2 regions of the Agrobacterium sp. NPDC058088 genome follow, and region 1 is predicted to be linked to the other one. Evidence: predicted binding sites of a transcription regulator. Region 1 holds the regulator's gene; the other holds the start of a gene.
The links. The regulator LexA, encoded in region 1, represses DNA repair genes until DNA is damaged. The targets are predictions, from matches to a motif close to TGTTCNNNNTGTGTTCNG.
Positions count from the first base shown of each region.

Region 2: the regulator LexA is predicted to act here: its motif matches at 3,883-3,900, upstream of ACFVTJ_RS01975 (putative DNA modification/repair radical SAM protein).

Region 1 covers NZ_JBHVSU010000002.1:919,367-926,605, reverse strand. Annotated here, with positions in the region: gene kdsA (3-deoxy-8-phosphooctulonate synthase) at 1-480, opposite strand, end outside; gene ACFVTJ_RS09875 (VOC family protein) at 480-1,361, opposite strand; gene lexA (transcriptional repressor LexA) at 1,574-2,296, shown strand; gene ACFVTJ_RS09865 (glutathione S-transferase family protein) at 2,696-3,373, shown strand; gene ACFVTJ_RS09860 (ComEC/Rec2 family competence protein) at 3,405-5,834, opposite strand; gene gltA (citrate synthase) at 6,142-7,239, shown strand, end outside.
Region 2 covers NZ_JBHVSU010000001.1:394,287-401,525, reverse strand. Annotated here, with positions in the region: gene ACFVTJ_RS01985 (GGDEF domain-containing protein) at 1-1,049, opposite strand, end outside; gene ACFVTJ_RS01980 (UdgX family uracil-DNA binding protein) at 1,200-2,645, opposite strand; gene ACFVTJ_RS01975 (putative DNA modification/repair radical SAM protein) at 2,645-3,877, opposite strand; gene greA (transcription elongation factor GreA) at 4,099-4,575, shown strand; gene ACFVTJ_RS01965 (glycosyltransferase family 4 protein) at 4,656-5,711, shown strand; gene ACFVTJ_RS01960 (Lrp/AsnC family transcriptional regulator) at 5,743-6,210, opposite strand; gene trxB (thioredoxin-disulfide reductase) at 6,478-7,239, shown strand, end outside.

The sequences.
Region 1 (7,239 bases):
GGCCAACACGTTCTTCATGTCCCAGGGCGCCAGGAACTGACCCTTTTTGACATTGATGACGCGACCGGTTTTTGCAGCTGCGACGAGAAGATCGGTCTGACGGCTGAGGAAGGCTGGAATTTGCAAGACATCCACCACCTCGGAAACGATGGCGCATTGTTCTTCGGTGTGAATGTCGGTCAAAACAGGAAAGCCGAACTCCTTCTTGAGATCGGCGAAAACCTGCATCGCACTCTCAAGGCCAATGCCGCGCTTGCCGGAAAGCGAGGTGCGGTTGGCCTTATCGAAGGAGGACTTATAAACAAGTCCGATTCCCAGCTTGTCGCAAAGCTCCTTCAGCACGCCAGCAATCATGAAGGCATGCTCGCGGCTTTCCATCTGGCACGGACCGGCGATCAGCGAAAAGCGCTCGGCATTGGAGAAGGAAACCTTGCTGGCGCCATCGCCGGCGGTGACTTTGAGATTGTTCGTAACGCTCATCATTTTTCCTCGAAGGCGAAGGCAACGCCCTGACCGGGTGCGGCGGGCACCACCAGACGGCCGCCCGCTTTTGCGCAGAACACGCCATTAGCAGCAAGCACCGCTTCTGTCACGGCAAGATCGTCGGCAGAAAAGACGACGCCCATGCCATGCAATCCGACGTCGCTCCCGGCAGAAAGTCCTAAGGCCAGTCCGCCCAAGTCAGCTTTTTGGGTTAGCCTCACGCGGGCATTGCCGGCAACAAAAACCATGTCTCCACCCGAAGACACCCTACCCTCACAGCCCAACACAGTTTCGATCAGGTGCACCGCCTTCGTGTCGCCACCTGAAAACAGGATAATTTCGCTAAGGCCTGAGACACTGTTGGCGTGACGCTCCAGCGCCGCGCGGTCTCCCGGCAGGGCGCGCAGCCGCTGGCAACTAAAGAGGAAGAAATCCGCCGCCGAACCGCTTGCCGCGAAGGCGAGACGGAAGGCCGCCTCGCTCTGCGATCCGTCTGGCATCCGCACGGGGCGTGAAAAATGGAATACATCGCCAGCCGACACGTCCGACGTCACAAACCTCTCATGGTCTGCAAGGGCATCCTCGGTTTTGGCCACGAGAGCCGAAAAGCCCTCCTGCCCGACTTTTTGCCTGAAGGCCCTGTCCCTGCCTGTGAACACATCGCCGCCGTCCGCAGATGCGTTATATTTAGCCGGATCAGCAATCGCGAGTGGCTCAAGATAGGTATCGTCTTTGAAAAAGACACAGGCATTTCGGGTTCCGAACGGATGCAAAGCTTCCGGTGCGACCGTAAATCCAAGGCTGACAAGGCGCTTTACGGCAATGCCGAGATCTTCCACTGGCAGAACGAGATGATCGATGCGATGTGATTTCATCATGGCCTGTTTTCCTGCGCTGGCACCCCGCCCAAGCATACCTGGACGATTTGGACGTCAGAAGAGCACAATCAGGCGCCATGAAGCAAATCATCAAAACAACAGATAGCAGGTTCACGAAATTTTAGGGGATTGCAGAACACATATGGAACATATAGTGTTCGTTCTGTATTTGTTTCGCGACTTCAACGACGATTCTCAAGGGTGTTTTCCTCATGCTCACGCGCAAACAGCAGGAATTGCTTCTCTTCATTCATGAAAGAATGAAAGAGTCCGGCGTGCCGCCCTCCTTCGATGAAATGAAGGACGCACTCGATCTTGCTTCGAAATCCGGTATTCACCGGCTGATTACCGCACTCGAAGAGCGCGGATTCATTCGCCGGCTACCCAACAGGGCGCGAGCGCTCGAAGTCATCAAGTTGCCTGAGGCTTACACGCCGGGCGCAAGGCCGCAGCGCGGCTTTTCGCCGAGCGTCATCGAGGGAAGTCTCGGAAAACCGAAGGAGCCGGAACCCGCCCCCGCCCCTAAGGCGCCCGCCAACGATTTCGCAGGTGCCGCCACCGTTCCCGTCATGGGCCGCATCGCTGCCGGTGTGCCGATTTCTGCCATCCAGAACAATACCCACGATGTGGCTGTGCCGGTGGATATGCTGGGGTCGGGCGAACATTACGCGCTTGAGGTCAAAGGCGATTCGATGATCGAGGCCGGGATTTTTGACGGCGACACCGTCATCATCCGCAACGGCAACACCGCCAATCCGGGCGATATTGTCGTGGCGCTGGTGGATGATGAAGAGGCCACGCTGAAGCGCTTTCGCCGCAAGGGTGCGTCCATTGCGCTGGAAGCGGCAAACCCGGCCTATGAGACCCGCATTTTCGGACCGGATCGGGTGAAAATTCAGGGCAAGCTGGTGGGATTGATCCGCCGTTACCATTGATGTGGTGACATCGCGCAGAGTCCCTGTCGCGATGGGGCCGTCATAAAAATGGTGCTCCCCTATGAAGTGTCGACTTCTGGGAAAGACTTGGTTTGCCGATGCAGGAACATGCGCGTCATCTGGCCGATGGCGCGTCATTTTTTGAGAATCAATCCTCGCTTTGTTTCCCTGACGCCGCAGGCATAGAGTTGGCTTAACGCGTAAACTCAATCGGCCTTCTGCTTCGCTCAGCATTGTCGCAAGTGCTTTCTGTCTCCAAGCGGTGAGATCGACAGAACTCTTTTCTGTCACCCTCGCTTCCCATTCATCAATGCGGCTTATGGGAGCCATGGATTATTTGCGATATTCCAGAGCGCCTTCGCAGGTGTAGAAATGCGCGTCCTATCGGGGAAAAACGCCATGTACGATCTTTATATTGCCAACAAGAACTATTCCTCATGGTCGTTGCGACCCTGGGTTTTGATGCGCACGCTTGGCATCGCCTTTGATGAAAAACTCATTCCCTTCGGCGAAGGTGTTTCCTTCTCCACATTTTCGCCGACCGGCAAGGTGCCATGCCTTGTCGACGAGGGAGTGACAGTTTGGGAATCACTGTCGATCGCCGAATATCTGGCCGAGAGGCATCAGGGCGTCTGGGCGAGCGACAAGCAGGCGCGGGCCTGGTCACGCTCGGCGGCGAGCGAAATGCATGCGGGATTTTTCTCACTGCGCAATCTCTACCCCATGTCGGTCGGTATCCGGGTAAGACCAAAAGCTGGCGATGCCGGGCTTGCGGCCGATATAAAGCGCATCGATGCGTTGTGGAGTGAAGGTCTCACCAGATTCGGCGGACCTTTTCTCGCCGGTCAGAAATTCACGGCGGTCGACGCCTTCTTCTGCCCGGTGGCGTTCCGTTTCCAGACCTATGGCGCCGATCTTTCGCCGGCAGCGAAAGCCTATTGCGACCGGCTGCTCGCCCTGCCCGCCATGCGCGAATGGTACGAGGCCGGACTGAAGGAAATCTGGCGCGACCTGCCACATGAAGAGGAAATTGGCGGCATTGGCGAAGTGACCGCGGATCTGCGCGCCAAGGTCTGAGTGAAGGCCTGACGAACCTTTCTGGCGGCACTCATTGCGATGCCGCCAGCAAGCGGGTAACGGCTTCAGGCACCTCGTGGTCAAAACGGCCGCTCTTCCAGTCATAGAAGCGATGTTCGCTCCACGGCCTGTCCGCACCGGCGGTTGCAGCGCGCATCTGTCCCACGACGCCCGCTTCATCGCTGCCGGCGAAATTTAGCTCAACCGAGCCGATGCGCCTTAATATGTCGCGGTTGAGCAGCAAGGCTCCCGAGCGGCATTGCGCAAATGAGGTTCTGCGGGAAACGATGACGATATCGGCGATATCACAGGCTTTCCCGGCAAACCGACCGTCCTCCAGCACGATGATCCATTCGCCGCTTCGCGCACGCGCCACGCACCAGATGCCCGTCCGGCAGGTAAAGACGCCCGGCGCAGCATCCCTCAGCGTGGCCGTCATTTCGCGCGCCAAGGCCTTCAAATCCTCCGGCGCCAGTTTCGATTTTGCGCTTAGGGCAACGGTGGTTGTCGGAACTGCTTTCTTGAGAAGGACAGGCGCGAGCGGCTTTTGCGGCAGCAGCAGCGCCCTTTGCCACTGGTCATAGATGAAGCCCTGTGGTCGTGTCTTTGTGGTGTAGACCTTGCCCTCGTCCAGAAGCGCCACCAGCCTCCCCTCCTCATGGATAAGCAGATCGGGCAGATCGCGTTGGGCGACGGCTCCGGACAGGCCGAAGGCAAAGAGCAGCGGTGGAATTCCAAGCAGCGCCAGCCGGCTGCGCAGCAATGTCAGCAACAGGAAACCCACTGAAGCAATGCCGATGAAAGCGCCGTGCGGCCGACCGGTCGCCGCGCTGCCGCCCCAGGACGCGACTTCATCCGCAACGTCGATGACTAGCGCCATGCCGTAACCCATGACCTTCAGAAATGGTGCATCGAGCCCAAAGGGCATCAGCAGCATGGCGACAAGACCAAAGGGCATGACAATCAGCGACATCAGCGGCATCGCCGCCAGATTGGCAAAAAGTCCATAGGTGGTGACACGCTGAAAATGCTCGACAGAATAGATCGCCGTCGAAAGTCCACCGATCAACGATGTTGTGATGACACCACCGATGACGGCGCCTGCCGTTTCCACCACTGTCACCCACGCGGGTTTGCGCCCGATGAACAGGCGCTCACGGTCAGTGCGCCAGCGGCTCCAGGCGGCATAGGCGGCGACAAGCGCAATCGTGGCGGCGAAAGACATCTGAAAGCTCGGCCCCATGATTTCCGAAGGAGACAGGGCAAGGATGACCAGAGCGGACAACGCAACATTCCTGAGGCTGAGCGAGGGCTGATCGAAGAGAACGGCGATCAGCATCACCGACATCATCAGCCATGCGCGTTCGGCAGAGACGGCAAAACCGGAAATCAGGTAATAGGCGAGCGTCATCAGCAGTGCCGCAAAGGCGGACAACTTCTTCACCGGCCAGCGTTGAGCAAAGGCCGGAAACAGGCTGAAGGCGAGCCGCAATCCCACGAAGAATATGCCTGACGCCAGCGCCATGTTGAGGCCGGATATGGCGACGATATGGGCAAGCCCGGAAAGCCGCAACGCTTCCATCGTCCCGGCCGATATGGCCTGTCTCTCATCGGTGACGATCGAGGCGGCAAAAGCGCCGGCGTCGCCGCCGATCGTGGTGCGAATGCGCTCGGCAATGGCGATGCGCAGACCGTAAAGCCGCATATCCGCCCACCCCAGCCAGTCCTTTTTTGCATCGATATCGGGGGCAGCTACCATCTGTGGCGGCTTGTAAAAAAAGCCGGTCGCGCCAATGCCCTTGAAATAGGAGGCGAAGGCGAAATCATTGAGACCGGGCAAAGCCGGACCGGATGGCGGCGAAAGCCGCGCCTTACCGCGGATCGTCGCACCGAGCGCCACCGGCTTTCCGCCGCCGCGGGCCAGCAACGAAACCTTTCCAGGCAGGCGTGACAATGCCGGCGCTTCTGTCGCAGCCAATTGCACCACATAACGCCAGTCGCCGCGGGCATCGACCTCTCGGCGCATCACCGTGCCGGTAATGGTGGTGGTAACGGGCGTATCCAGCACCACAGTCCCCGCCCGCCGCGTTTCAAATTCGGCGAAAAGCATGCCTAGCAACAGCAGTGCGACGAGGCTGCAGGCCGTGGCTACCAGGGTCGCGCGATATCGGGCGGCGAATGTCACGCCGGCGGCGAGCAAAAATAGAACAACAAGAAGCGGCAATGAAGGTGCTACATCAAGGGAAAACCAGAGGATCGCCCCACAGCCGATGAAGACCGGTACGAAAAGAAAATCATGGCCGAATGCACGTTCCTCTGCGAGGCAGGTGGTGATTTTCTGGAGAACGGCAATTTGCGGTTTCGGCTTGTCTGCAAGGGCCGGCAAATCATTTGTCGCGACCTCACCGGTCCGGCGCAGCGGAGACAGGATATCTGCCGTGCGGGGCAAGCCGCCCTGCATCGTTTCGGCATATCCGAAATGCTGTTTTTCCCCTTGACCAAGCAATCTGCGCCGCGCCCCTGCCGCACCGGAAACAGGTTTGCAGGCGGACGCGCGGGATTGCAATGCTTTCCTTTAACCCTGCGTTGACCGAGATTGAATTGCTATGATCAATAAAGAGAAAAGCAACGCAATTGCGTTTGCCGCAATGCACAATTTGACCTTTGGATAGCTTGGCATCCGCGCCAGGATCATATAGCTAATCGGTAGACGCTTAACCGCGAGGCGTGTCTCAACGCCTCCACCCGCATGTTCTCGGAGGATCAGTATGACGGAAAAAAGCGCTACAGTGACACTTGGCGAAAAGCAGGTGGAACTCCCGGTAAGGGAAGGCACGATTGGACCAAGCGTCGTCGATATCGCCACGCTCTACAAGCACACGGGCTCCTTCACTTACGACCCGGGTTTCACGTCGACGGCCTCCTGCGAATCCAAGATCACCTATATCGACGGTGACGAGGGCGTTCTCCTTCACCGTGGTTTCCCCATCGAGCAACTCGCCGAACAGGGCGACTTCCTAGAAACCTGCTATCTGCTGCTTTACGGCGAGTTGCCGACGGCTGCGCAGAAGAAGGACTTCGACACCCGCGTCACGCGCCACACCATGGTGCACGAGCAGATGAGCCGCTTCTTCACCGGCTACCGCCGTGATGCGCACCCGATGGCCGTCATGTGCGGCACGGTCGGCGCTCTCTCGGCCTTCTACCACGACTCGACCGACATCACCGATCCGCACCAGCGCATGGTCGCGTCGCTGCGCATGATCGCGAAGATGCCGACGATCGCCGCCATGGCTTACAAGTACCATATCGGCCAGCCCTTCGTTTATCCGAAGAACGATCTGGATTACGCCTCTAACTTCCTACACATGTGCTTTGCCGTGCCTTGCGAGGAATACAAGGTCGATCCGGTCCTGGCCCGCGCCATGGATCGCATCTTTATCCTGCATGCCGATCACGAGCAGAATGCCTCCACCTCTACGGTGCGTCTTGCCGGTTCTTCGGGTGCAAACCCGTTCGCCTGTATCGCGGCTGGCATCGCCTGCCTCTGGGGTCCGGCTCACGGCGGCGCCAACGAAGCGGCGCTCAACATGCTCAACGAAATCGGCACGGTTGACCGTATTCCTGAGTATATCGCCCGCGCCAAGGACAAGAACGACCCGTTCCGCCTGATGGGCTTTGGCCACCGCGTTTACAAGAACTACGACCCCCGCGCCAAGATCATGCAGAAGACGATGTACGAAGTGCTGGAAGCCACCGGCAACTCCGACGATCCGATCATGCAGGTTGCTCTGGAACTGGAAAAGATCGCTCTTTCCGACCCCTACTTCGTCGAAAAGAAGCTTTACCCGAATGTCGACTTCTAT
Region 2 (7,239 bases), on a different contig from region 1:
TCGCAACGCATCTCGCCGGTAGCGGCAACGCCGATGCTGATGGTCACCCCGACACGCAGGCCCCCACAATCGACCTCATTTATCGCGACCGCGTCACGAATGCGTTCGCCGATCATGCAGGCCTTGCTCACGCCCGCACCCGGGAGGAAAATAATGAATTCCTCGCCGCCGTAACGCGCCAGCACGTCGCCGCCGCGGATGCTGCCGCCGATGCGCCTTGCGACTTCCTGCAGCACGCTGTCACCGACGGCGTGGCCGAAACGGTCATTGATCGACTTGAAGTGATCGATATCAAGCAGCATGGCCGCATCTGCGGGATTGGGAGTTGCGGGCATGGTCTGGAAGAAGAAACGCCGGTTCTTGACGCCCGTCAGCGGATCGGTGTTCGCAAGGACCAGCAATTTCCGTTCAGACCGCTCCGCAACCAGGATCATCACGAAGAGAGCGATAGCGAAGTTCAGCATGATGATGAAGAAAAACGCATTGACCAGATTGATGGTGGCATAACCGGGGAAAAGCACGCTTTTCATTACCGCAAGCGACAGCAGGCCGGAGACACCGGTGATTGCGCCAAGCGCCAGTCGCGAAAGAAGCGGCTCTTTCCGCCACCGTGCAAAAAGCACACCCGCCCCGCCAAGATAGGCCAGAGCCGCACAGCCATTAAAGAGCGCGGCACGAAACGCATTGTTGCCGGCCACCTGCAGCGCGACGCCAATCGCCAGCACGGCGATAAGACATGTAAAGACTACGGTTTTGCGATTTACGAAGCGCCCGTCGCTCAACGTCTTCAGACCGAGCCAGATCAGCGCGTATCCCGCAATACCGAACAAAATGCTGCCAAGCTCCCAGAGAGCCGGCGATAATATTTTCCATTCACCGTACCCGGCAAGCGTCGAACCGATCGCCATCGCCGCGAAACCCGCCGCAAGAGGAATGGGGCCGGGCAGAGCCCGATTACTCATCTTCAGGTAGATAAAGCTTAACAGCCCAACGATGTAAGAACATTTTTGCATCAGTATAACTGTCGCAAGGTCGAGTTCGCCCAGCATAATATGTCCATACGGTAAATAAATTTATGAGACCCTATTACAAGGTACATATAAAATTTCAATAAAAATAAGAGATAAACAAGATATAAAAGTATTGTCTACGACAAAATTCAACTTTCGAAGTAGCTACATAATACATAAAACAATATATTAGAATTTCCTTATTATGCTCACATCCGTCCGGAAGCGTGCCATTTCCGCCTCCTTCACCCTCACATCGGCAAGGCGCAGGAGATAGGACGGATGCACGGTCACAAAAAGCGTCCGACCTTGCTCCATCGGTAACGGACGCCCGCGGATGTCGGAAACCTTTTCCTTGCCACCGGTCAGCGCATAAAGCGCGGTCGCGCCCATGGCAACGATCAATTTTGGCCGGACAAGCGCAATTTCGCGGTTAAGCCACCAGCGACATTGCTCTACCTCTCCCGCATCCGGCCGCTGATGGATGCGCCTCTTGCCACGTGTCTCATATTTGAAGTGCTTGACGGCATTAGTGACATAAAGCTTTTTGCGATCGACACCGATCTCACGGAGGGTCTGGTCGAAAAGCTGACCCGCCGGGCCAACGAAGGGCTTGCCGGCGAGATCTTCGTGATCACCGGGCTGTTCACCGACGATCATGATATCGGCATCGTCCGGCCCCTCGCCGAAAACGGTCTGCGTGGCCTTGCAATGCAGGGGACAACGGGTGCATTGGCCAGCCTCCCGCGCCAGCGACGTAAGGCTGCCATCCAACACGGGTTGCGGCATCTCGCGCGCAGATGCTGCGGCCTGCAGGCGGTGGTGAAAGGGTTGCGGCTGGCTCGCCGCCTTCGCCGCCATCTCCAGCACCCGCGCTTCCGCCCCAAGGACAAGACCGGGTATGAGGTCCGCCTCCGGCAGGTTCTTCCAGTATTTTTTCGGCATCTCCGCCGTCATGGCCTTGATCTTCAGACGGGCAGGATTGAAAATATTGGCATAATAGGTCCGCCAGAGTTCATCCGTTTCGTCCGTCAGATCGGGTTTCACCGCCGCTTCCCGAGAGGTCTGCAGCACATTTCCGTCCCACCGCGCTGACCCCTTCGGTGTTGCGATCAACCAGTCCATATCGGTGAACCGGCGCTGGAAAAACGCCGCCGTCCGTTCGACGATGAAATGATCCGGCTCGAACCAGGCGACGAAGCGCCGACGCCCGCCCTGCCCTTGCGGTAATGGTAACTCCTTGAACCGAACGAAGGCCGTCATCTTGTGACAGTCACGGCGGACCGACTTTTCGAGCAGCCGCGCTTGTGACACATCCGGGTCGGATTTGAACTGCAGCAGGGCACGATCCTGCCTCATCCGCCACAGCAGCCGGTATAGCAGCGCGAAACGGCAGGGATCGCTGTGACAGATGACGGCCTGCGCCAGCGCCACGAAAGCGGACGGTACGGAAACCTGTGTTTCTCCAACCTTGAGCATCGGCAACGGCTCACCGTCGAAATCCAGCAGCCCCGCTTCGTCATCCCGCAACCGCCAGTCAATCGCCTCCGGCGGCACATTGGCGGCAAGCGCCATTCGAGCCGCATCACGCCACTCGCCAAACTCGCCCCGCCCTTCAAGAACCGGGCCATACATCACAACAGCGACAATTGTTCGGGCTGCGGCGCAAACATCGCCCGCAAATCCGGCCGTTCAATCAGTTTTCCCGGCGTCCAGCCATCCGCGACGATAAAGGCCTTCACTTTTTTTAAGGACACCCCAAAGCGGGCAATATCCTCCAGCCTTATCCGCCGAAACCGCCGCGACGAGAGAATGGAAGCGACCGTCTTGGTGCCGAAACCGGGAACACGCAGCAGCATTTCCCGATCCGCCACATTCACATCCACCGGAAAACGGTCGCGATTTTTGAGCGCCCAGGCCAGCTTCGGATCAATATCGAGATCGAGCATCCCATCGCCACCAATTGCGGTTATCTCGCCAATGTCAAAACCGTAAAACCGATAAAGCCAGTCCGCCTGATAAAGCCTGTGCTCACGCATCAAAGGCGGCTTGATCAACGGCAGGTTTTTCGAGGAATCCGGAATGGGGCTGAAAGCCGAATAATAGACGCGGCGCAAACCATAACTGCCATAAAGCCGGGCGCTGGTGGAGAGGATGGTGCTGTCATCGGCACCATCCGCACCCACAATCATCTGCGTGCTCTGCCCGGCGGGAGCAAAGCGTTTGGTCCGGCGCGTCCGCAGCGTCGGCTCGCCCGCCTCCTCGATCTTCAGGCGAATATCGGCCATCGAGCGGCGAATATTGGCAGGCTGCTTTTCCGGCGCAAAACGACCGATACCGCTATCGGTCGGCAACTCGATATTGATCGACAGCCGGTCCGCGTAAAGCCCAGCCTCCTCTATGAGTTTGGCCGATGCTTCGGGGATGGACTTCAGATGGATATAACCACGAAAACCATGCGTCACGCGCAGTTCCCGCGCCACACGCACCATCTCCTCCATCGTATGATCGGAGGAGCGGATGATGCCGGAAGACAAGAACAATCCCTCGATATAGTTGCGCCGGTAAAATTCCAGCGTCAGCCACACCACTTCCTCTGCCGTGAACCGCGCCCGCTCGACATTGCTGGAGGAACGGTTGATGCAATAGGCGCAATCATAGATGCAGAAATTGGTAAGCAGGATCTTCAACAGGGAAATACAACGCCCATCCGGCGCATAGGCATGGCAGATGCCGGACCCTTCCGTGGAACCCAGCCCGCCTGTTGCGGCCGAGTGGCGTTTCGTTGTGCCGCTGGAGGCGCATGATGCATCGTATTTCGCCGCATCGGAGAGAATGGCCAGCCGTTGCCTGATTGACTTCTTCATAGTTATGTTCACTATATGTTCTTTTGAAAAATGTCAATCGTAAAGGTTAAGTCTATGAATAAGACTATAAAATTGCCCGCCTCAAATTTGCTGGCATTTCGCTGTCGTCTTCTGATATAGTCGGCTCAGTTATGATTTTGGCATGGTTCCGGAGTTCCCCTCCGGAACCTGTTTCTTTTTGTGTCTGCAAGTACAGCGACCGGAATGCGAAGGATAAAAAAATGGTAGAAAAAGTACCGATGACTCAGGGTGGATTCGTCAAGCTGCAGGAGGAGCTGCGCTTTCGTCAGCAGGAGGAGCGTCCCCGTATCATCGAGGCAATTGCGGAAGCGCGCGCCCATGGCGACCTTTCGGAAAATGCCGAGTACCATGCTGCCAAGGAAGCACAGAGCCACAATGAAGGCCGCATCACCGAACTCGAAGACCTGACTGCGCGCGCGGAAGTCATCGATCTCTCCAAGATGTCCGGTTCCAAGATCAAGTTCGGCGCCACCGTTAAGCTGGTCGATGAAGACAGCGACGAGGAAAAGACCTATCAGATCGTCGGCGACCAGGAAGCGGATGTGAAGGCGGGCCGCATTTCCATCTCCTCGCCCATCGCCCGTGCCCTCATAGGCAAGGAAGTCGGCGACAGCATCGAAGTCAATGCACCCGGTGGTGCCAAGGGTTACGAGATCCTCGCGGTTCAGTGGGGCTGAGTGCCCCGATGCGATGCGCCCCGAGCGGGCGCATCGCTTCCTGACGAATCGATCCTAAGCCGTAAAGACGGAAGCCCATCTTGTCCCACGTCAGCCTGAAAGATGTGCAGGTACTCGCGCCTAACTTCAAGCGCAGGCTCTCCGGCGTCACCTCCACAATCGTTCAGTTGATACCGGCGCAGAACCGGCTGGGACAAAAGGTCGCCACCATCGGCCCCGGCCTGCCGCCGCACCTGCCGCATGTGCGCTTCCGCGATCTGTGGCGGCTGTGGCAGAATGGCCCGTTGGGCGGCCCGCGCATCTGGCACGCCCGCCGCAATCTGGAAATGTTGCCGGGCATTCTCATGCGTGACGTTCTGCGCATGAAGGTGAAGCTGCTCTTTACCTCCGCGGCGCAGAGGCGGCATTCCGCCTATACCCGGTTTTTGATTTCGAAGATGGATGCCGTGGTTGCGACCAATGCCCGCTCCGGCTCGTTTCTGGAAGTGCCCCATCGCGTCGTCATGCATGGCGTCGATATCGAGTTGTTCCACCCCGGCACCGGCCCGGAAGATACGATCACGGCAACCGGCCTGCCGGGACAATATCTCCTCGGCTGCTTTGGACGGGTGCGCCACCAGAAGGGCACTGATCTCTTCGTGCGCGCCATGGTCGAGCTTTTGCCCGCCTATCCGGACTGGACAGCCGTGGTGTCCGGCCGCGTCACGGCGGAACACCGGGCTTTCGGGGATGCGCTGAAGGCCGATGTCGCCGCAGCCGGCCTTGCCGACCGCATCGTGTTTCAGGGCGAAGTCGACGACATCAAGCCCTGGTACCGGCGGCTAACGCTTTATGTCGCCCCATCCCGCAATGAAGGTTTTGGCCTGACGCCGCTCGAAGCCATGGCCTCGCAGACGGCCGTTGTCGCCAGCAATGCCGGCGCCTACGAGGAAATGATCGTCACCGGCAAGACCGGGGCGGTAGTTGACGCGGGTGACTATGCTTCACTGAAAGATGCGATAAAAACCTATCTCGCCGATCCCGCTCTGGCCAAAGCCCACGCAAGTGCCGGACTTGCGCATGTGCGCAGCACGTTTCCGCTGGAAAAAGAAGCGACAAGTCTCGGCGAAGTCTACGAGGCGTTGCGGCGGGGATGATGCCCCCCGAAGTCGACAAAAAGCCTGTTGATCAGATTTCCACCAGACCGACGCGCTTCACCTGACGGATGGTGAGCATGGTGCGCACCGTATCGACATTTTCGTCCGCCGTCAGAACCTCGATGACGAAATCCTGAAATTCCGTCAGGTTTTTAGCCACGCAATGGAGCAGAAAGTCGCTTTCGCCCGACACCATCCACGCCTGCCGCACCAGCGACCAGCCGGCCGTTGCCGCCGCAAAGGCCTTCAGATTGCTGTCCGACTGGCGCTTGAGACCGATCATGCAGAAGGCGACAAGGTCGAAACCGAGCTTCGGCGCGTTCAACATGGCGTGATAACCTTCGATCACCCCCGCCTCTTCCAGCTTGCGGACACGTCTGAGGCAGGGCGGCGCGGAAATTCCGACCCTTTCGGCCAGCTCCACATTGGTCATGCGCCCGTCGCGCTGCAATTCGCGCAGGATTTTCAGATCGATGGCATCGAGTTCGACGCTGGTCACGGAGAAGTACCTCGTTAAGCTGGAGAACTTCCTTGTACTATCAGGCGCAGGATTCGCAACATTATGACGCCGCCCGGTCACAAAATTGCGCATGCATCCACAACTGCCTTGTTGGTAACGCACGGCTGCCCTTGAATAAAGACACTAGACAACCTTAAATACCGGGCAACGAAGGGGTTGCGGCCTGTCCGCCGTCTTGCGGCTGGAAGGCTCTGGTGCCGAAAGTCACAGCTACCGAGAGGCCCCGTTATTGAAAGGAACGTTTCCATGTCTGCCCGCCACACGAAGGTATTGATCATCGGCTCCGGTCCCGCCGGTTATACCGCGGCGATCTACGCGGCCCGCGCCATGCTGAAACCCGTGCTGATTGCCGGCATGGAACAGGGTGGCCAGTTGATGATCACCACCGATGTCGAAAACTATCCGGGCTTTGCCGATCCGATCCAGGGTCCGTGGCTGATGGATCAGATGCTGAAGCAGGCAACGCATGTGGGCGCGGAAATCGTCAGCGACCTCGTGACTGAAGTTGAAACCAACGTGCGGCCCTTCGTGGTCAGAACCGATTCCGGTCAGGTCTGGACCGCCGATACGCTGATCATCGCCACCGGCGCCAAGGCCAAGTGGCTCGGCATCGAGAGCGAGCAGCATTTCCAGGGCTTCGGTGTTTCCGCCTGCGCCACCTGCGATGGCTTCTTCTATCGCAATAAGGACGTGATCGTTGTCGGCGGCGGCAACTCTGCCGTGGAAGAGGCGCTCTATCTCGCCCATATCGCCAAATCCGTGACAGTCGTGCACCGTCGCGACAGCTTCCGTTCGGAAAAAATCCTGCAGGAGCGCTTGTTCGCCAAGGAAAACGTCAAGATTCTCTGGAACACGGAGATCGCCGAAATCACCGGCGCACCGGCCAAGCCGCCAATGCCGCCCTCCGTTTCGGGTGTGCGACTGCGTGACACCAAGACCGGCGTCATCAGCGACACCCCCATCGACGGTGTCTTCGTCGCCATCGGACACGCGCCGGCGGTTGAACTG